Linked DNA regions of Arachidicoccus terrestris. The protein of the gene in region 1 interacts with the protein of each later gene in a pairwise test. Links are inferred from orthologs where the notes say so. Each region holds a gene or a part of one and is shown on either strand. Other genes may lie near its edges. The genes, in order: rpe and eno.

Evidence for each region.
Region 2: the proteins of rpe (region 1) and eno interact in binary tests that used the Escherichia coli proteins (3 or more experiments, as listed by UniProt). The link is inferred for Arachidicoccus terrestris from one-to-one orthologs.

The regions. Positions count from the first base shown.
Region 1 is NZ_CP083387.1:839,077-842,337, forward strand. The notes cover bases 229-3,157. They hold rpe (ribulose-phosphate 3-epimerase), read right to left. Parts: upstream 2,054-3,157; coding sequence 1,403-2,053; downstream 229-1,402. Other genes in these bases: K9M52_RS03315 (rhomboid family intramembrane serine protease), read left to right, coding at 229-651; pdxH (pyridoxamine 5'-phosphate oxidase), read left to right, coding at 712-1,380; K9M52_RS03330 (tetratricopeptide repeat protein), read right to left, coding at 2,065-2,856; K9M52_RS03335 (MarC family protein), read left to right, coding at 2,959-3,157. Outside these bases: more of K9M52_RS03315, read left to right, coding at 1-228; more of K9M52_RS03335, read left to right, coding at 3,158-3,261. UniProt on the Escherichia coli protein: Catalyzes the reversible epimerization of D-ribulose 5-phosphate to D-xylulose 5-phosphate.
Region 2 is NZ_CP083387.1:3,736,440-3,739,766, reverse strand. Bases 147-3,141 are described here. They hold eno (phosphopyruvate hydratase), read right to left. Parts: upstream 2,284-3,141; coding sequence 1,009-2,283; downstream 147-1,008. Other genes in these bases: K9M52_RS14540 (AI-2E family transporter), read left to right, coding at 2,658-3,141; K9M52_RS14550 (hypothetical protein), read right to left, coding at 147-907. Outside these bases: more of K9M52_RS14550, read right to left, coding at 1-146; more of K9M52_RS14540, read left to right, coding at 3,142-3,327. UniProt on the Escherichia coli protein: Catalyzes the reversible conversion of 2-phosphoglycerate (2-PG) into phosphoenolpyruvate (PEP). It is essential for the degradation of carbohydrates via glycolysis.

The DNA.
Region 1 (3,261 bases):
GCACTATTATCCAATCTGCTCTGGCTGGCGGCCTTTGGATTTATCCTGCAGAGCCTGGCAGCTAACCGTAAGATGATCCCACTGTATCTTTATGGTGGCCTGTTCGGCGGTTTAATATTTGTACTCTGCAGCACATTTATACCGCATTCAGCCCATATGGCCCAGCTGGTCGGAGCAACCCCCGCTCTTATTGCCGTAGCGGCGGGAACCACTACGCTCGGCCCTAAATACAGGATATTCCCAATGCTGGGTGGCGGGATTCCACTCTGGGTTTTATTTGTGATTTTTATGGCTATTAATCTAAGTGCCGGTGCTACCGCCGGACTGCCTTTAATACTGGCATATGCCGGCTGTGCGCTGCTGGGATTTTTTGTCATCTGGAGCTGGGATAAAAAAGGAAGAGACTATTGTGAATGGATGTATAACCTGGTCTACCGCATTGACGATATCTTCAATCCTGATAAGAAAACGATTAAAAAAGGCGGCAGGCGACAGCAGCTCTTTTACAAGACCAGCGGTCAGCCCTATAAGAGAACCGAACTGATCACTCAGGAGCGTGTGGACGAATTACTGGACAAAATCAAACTCAAAGGCTATAAATCGCTGTCCAAGGAAGAGAAAGCCTATCTGGAAAGAGCCAGTAAAAAATAGCTTTAAGATCCTTTTAATCGCTTTTTTCAAGATCACACAGCCCATTAATAATAATGCGTCATGAGTCAATCAACAGATAATCCCGCCTCCCCGCATAACGATATAGCAGCTATCAGAACTGAATACAGACATTTGACGCTGAATGAATCGGATGTGGATGCTGATCCGTTTAAGCAATTTGACCGTTGGTGGCAGCAGGCCATCAGTGCTTCAGTAGTAGAAGTAAATGCCATGACCCTGGCCACGGCTTCCCGGGATGGTATTCCGGACGCCAGAATAGTATTACTTAAAGATATTACGGAAGAGGGCTTCGTTTTTTTTACCAATTATGAGAGTAGCAAGGGCAAACAGTTAACCGGGAACCCCAATGCTGCCCTGGTCTTTTTCTGGAAGGAACTGGAAAGACAGGTGCGGATTAAAGGTAAAGTCATAAAGGCCAGCGCTGCGCTCAGTGACCGGTATTTTGCCTCCCGTCCGGCCGGCAGCCGGATCGGCGCCTGGAGCTCTCCCCAGAGCCAGGTCATCGCCTCCAGAGAGATACTGGAGCAAAATGAGCATGATTTTAAGCTAAAGTTCGGAGAAGACATCCCAAGGCCCGATCACTGGGGCGGCTTTGTCGTCTTACCCGAGAGTCTGGAATTCTGGCAGGGGCGTCCCAGCAGGCTCCATGACCGGATATACTATTCTAAAAATGAGGATGGCTGGCAAATATCCAGGTTAGCCCCTTAATACGTACCGATACATCCGCTCATCAGGCGTCCAGCAAATCTGCGATCGCTTTTTGGGGATCGGGAGCCTTAAATACGGAACTACCGGCTACCAGCACATTAACGCCACTGTCAAATAAGGCCCGTGCATTCTCCTGGGTTACGCCTCCATCAATCTGAATCAAGGTCTTCAGCCCTTTTTCCAGTATAAGCTGGCTTAACTCTTTTATTTTGACATAGGTATGTTCAATAAATTTTTGTCCGCCAAATCCCGGATTAACGCTCATCAGATTCACCACATCGGCATGCTGAATGATGTCCTTTAGAAAATCAATAGGCGTATGAGGATTAACGGCAATACCGGCTTTCATATCCATATCATGGATTTGTTCCAGCACACGGTGTAAATGCGGACAGGCTTCAATGTGAACGCTGAGCTGGTCAGCACCTGCTTTTTTAAAATCAGCAATATATTTTTCCGGTTCGACAATCATCAGGTGTACGTCACAGAATTTATCCGTGGCACCGGCAATATGCTCCACTACCGGCAGCCCGAAACTGATATTGGGTACAAACCGGCCATCCATGATATCCAGATGGAGCCACTCGGCAGCACTGTCGTTGACCATGGCCACTTCCGAAGCGAGTTGCAGAAAATTAGAGGCCAGGAAAGAGGGAGCGATAATGCGCTTCATATAATATGTTTTTACGTAGCTGATACTTTTTGTTGAATGGCAGGTTGATAAGGTTTGATCAACAGGCTTTTTTGATAATAGGCTCTGGCACTGTCTTTTTGTTGCATTGCCCCAAAAACATCGCCGGTTATATTGAGCAGGTCTATAGACGCCTGATTGTGCTTTAAGCCCTCCAGGACTGCTTCTTTCGCAGAAGCCGCCTGTCCCGTCTTTAAAAAGAACCTGGCTTTTGCCACATAAGCTTCGGCAAAAGCCGGATCTAACTGAATACTTTTATCCAGATAACTCAATGCATTTACCGAGTCCATTTTCCCGGCAGCGAAAAGCCCCTTGATATAATTACTGTATATGGGACTGGTGGTCAACTCATCTGCTATTTTAAGGCAGGTGTCCTGATTGTGCAAAGCATAGATCACGGCCTGGGCCAACAAGGCCTCTTCGCCTTTATACTTTGTCAGAGCCCTGTTAAAGGAAGCCTGTGCACCTGTTGTATCCGTACTGTCCAGTAATATCTTCGCTTTTACGACCCAAAGACCATATTTCGAGCTGTCTGTACTGAGCAGCGTATCCATTTGCGTGAGCGCTTCTTTATATCTGCCTACGCTATCCAGTTTCTGAGCTGTCAATAATCTAAGTCCGGCGCTGTCCGGATGGGCTGCCAGGAACGTCAGATAAGCATCCGCTTCTTTTTGTTTAAATGCCAAAGAATGGGGATCCTCTGTTCCCTGCTGGCAGCTGCTAACAGCTGCGACTGTCACCACTATCCCTAATAGGCCTTTTAGCAGGCCGGTTATTTTCATCATCCCACAAATTTAGTGAAGGTTCACCGCTTGTACAAGGCATTTTCAAGGCAATTCCCTAAAAACTATCAATTATTTGTATTTTTGCAGCAAAGTCAATTCTATATGCGCTTTCAGTTTGATCATTTACTCACTGTTACTTTTACTTTGTTTGCGGTCATTGATGCGCTGGGCTCCATTCCCCTGTTTATTTCTATAAAAGAAAAAAGCAAGGGACAATTCAATGCCAAGAAAATATCCATTATCTCAGGCATTATCATGATTGTCTTTTTATTTGCCGGGCAACAGTTCCTGGATCTGCTGGGGCTGGATATTAAATCCTTTGCCGTAGCCGGTTCCATCGTGCTGTTTCTTTTAGGCCTGGAAATGATCCTGGGGCACGAGATCTTTAAAGGGGACAATAACCCC
Region 2 (3,327 bases), 2.9 Mb from region 1 along the record:
GCACCATCCAGGGCAAATTTTGATAATGCGCTATATATTCTTTAAATGCGGCCTCCCTGAAGTCTTTAAAAGAAATACCCGCAATACTATAAATCGCCTTTTGGAAGGGGTAGAATATTCCCTTATAGCTAGCTGCCTCATGTATCACTTTTCCCCAAAACGCAGGCCCATAGCGCCTATACCCATAGGAAACCAGCAAATAGCCTAACTGATAATGGCCAGGGAGATAATCTTTATAGGAGCCGTTGCGCAGTTGTTGGTAGTTATAATGCCTACCATCTTTATCCAGTAAAGCGTACGCATTTAAAAAGCGAGGTAACCTCCCCCTGCCCTGGCGGCTATGAATTGTTTCATTAAATACAGCATCCCCCTCAAAAAACCAATTGGGCACAGCCATATCACTCATTAGCGACCTGGCATTATCACCCAACAGCCAATCGACCGTTCGGATAATGCCTCTGTTGATATTATTATACTGAATAACATGACGATATTCATGCAGGGTTAATGTCGTTGTCCAATCCATTCCGCCCAATTCCATTGCATCCATTGGAGTGGAAAGATAAAATTCACTTCGATAAGGCCCAAGCCCTACATATCCATTACTATTAGTTGTCTGTGTTTGTAAGACGACCGGTATGTTCTCTAGCTTCCCGCCCAGAGAATACTCCCTTGTTTTTTGTAGCCGCTCAATAACGGCCGCTACCCTAAAAGCCAGTGTATCAAACCTTACAGGATAAATAATATCGACAGAATCTGTTTTAAGCTGGCGCCATTTTATCTTAGGGGGATTCCCTCCAAACAGCTGGGCCTGAAGAGGAAAAGTCCTGATCGTGAGCAACAAGAGAAGAAGAAATTGTAGCTGGTAACGGCTCATCCGATCTGTATCTTTAGTGTTTACTTTCAATAATGCTGTTATATATAAATATAACAGCACATAAAAACCCGGCTGTAAATCTTTTATAAAAAGCGTACAGCCGGGTTAAAGATATAGAATATTCTGTGGAACTATTTATTAAACAAGTCCGGGAATATAGCATCTGTATCCAATTGTTCCTCAATGCGGATCAATTGGTTGTATTTAGCAATACGGTCCGTACGACTGGCAGATCCGGTTTTGATTTGTCCGCAGTTCAATGCAACCGCCAGGTCTGCAATTGTTGTATCTTCTGTTTCGCCGCTTCGATGGCTCATGACAGTCGTGTAACCGGCATTCTGTGCCATCTGTACAGCCTGAATGGTCTCAGTCAAAGTTCCGATCTGATTGACTTTGATAAGGATGCTATTAGCAATGCTATTATCAATACCGCGTTTTAAGATTTTACTGTTGGTAACAAACAGATCGTCTCCTACCAGCTGAATTTTATCGCCCAGGGCTTCTGTCAACTTTTTCCAACCGTCCCAATCTTCTTCTGCCATGCCGTCTTCAATAGAAACAATCGGATATTTATTTACCCATTCCACCCAATAAGCAACCATTTCATCAGCAGTCAGCTCTTTACCTGTACTTTTGTAGAATTTATATTTACCATCTTTGTACATTTCGCTGCTAGCCGCATCCAGGGCAATAGAAACGTCTTCGCCGGGTTTGTAACCGGCAGATTTGATCGCCTCCAATACAGTTTCAATAGCCTCTTCATTGCTCTGAATATCTGGTGCGAATCCACCTTCATCGCCTACATTTGTACTATAGCCTTTCTTTTTCAGAACAGACTTTAATTCATGGAAAATCTCAGTACCCCAGCGAAGTGCCTCACTGAAAGAAGTCGCACCATGAGGGACGATCATATATTCCTGATAATCGATTTTATTGTCGGCATGTACCCCACCGTTCAGGATATTCATCAATGGAACCGGCAATACACTACTGTTAACGCCTCCGATATATCGATACAAAGGCAGGCCTGATTCCTGAGCAGCTGCTTTAGCCACTGCCAGAGAAACGGCTAAAATTGCGTTTGCACCTAATTTTCCTTTGTTGTCTGTTCCGTCAATCTCCAGTAATTTCTTATCAATACCCACCTGATCAGAAACAGTCCAGCCAATCAGTTGTTCAGCGATAATATCATTTACGTTATCAACGGCCTTCAGGACCCCCTTACCCAGATAAACACTCTTATCTCCATCACGCAGTTCAACGGCTTCATGGATCCCTGTAGATGCTCCGGAAGGAACGGCAGCACGGCCCAAAATACCATTTTCAGTTAATACATCCACTTCTACCGTAGGATTTCCCCGGCTATCAAGAATCTGTCTTGCATGAATATCGGCTATAAAGCTCATATCATTTAATTTTTACAAGTATTGAAAAGAATTTAACTGCGCAATGTTATTGTTTTTTTGCTAGACTGAAAAATAAATAAATAAAATTTCACATACGATTGTTAGTTATAAGTCTTCTGAAATTCAGGCTTTATTGCTGAAGCAAATGCGGTATATTCCTCTTTAACTATAGTAAGCCTTTTCATATTTATTCAGTGCGACGGGCTGGTTTTCAGAAAACTTGGGTACTACAAAAAATTAGCATATCTCCCTGATTAAAGGAAGATCAATTGAATGATCTTTCGCCGATATAGACTATATTTACATAGGGCGAAGTCTTTGAAAATCAGTTCACGATTCCGCTTTTACCCTTTAATACCTAATTACTACCGCACATGGAAAAAATAAGTACAAGTTTGATCAAACAGATTGTCCTTCTGATCCTGATTACGTTCATCGGCATTGAGATCATTGTGCAACTCAAGTACTTTCTACCCGGTTTTTTTGGCGCCATTACCCTTTATGTGTTATATCGAAACTGGTATTACAAACTTATAGAGCAAAAGAAATGGAAAAAATGGGCAGCTGCATTATTACTGATTATGGGCAGTATCATACTGGTGGTTTTTCCGATCTTTTCCGTGATAAAAGTATTGATTCCCCGAATTAATCAGGCCATAGAACAGGCTCCTACTATAACGGGTAAATTAACCCATACCATCGATCTACTTAAAACCCATTTCCCTTCACTGGATATTTCAAATGCGACAATCCTCACGAACTTCAAGAAATTGGCAGCCTATATCCCGCAAATACTCAATGCGACGGCTTCGGTCGTATCTAATCTGGCAGTCGCGTTCTTTATCTTTTATTTTATGTTAATGGGCGGTAGAAAGATGGAAGAAAAACTGGAATCTTTTCTTCCGCTAAGTGAAGAAAATAAATCCACGTTATGGCAGGAGACCAGAAACATGGTTGTGTCCAACGCGATTGGCATTCCTGTACTGGCCCTCTGTCAGGCATTACTGGCTATTTTAGGATACTGGATTTTCGGGATCAAAGAAT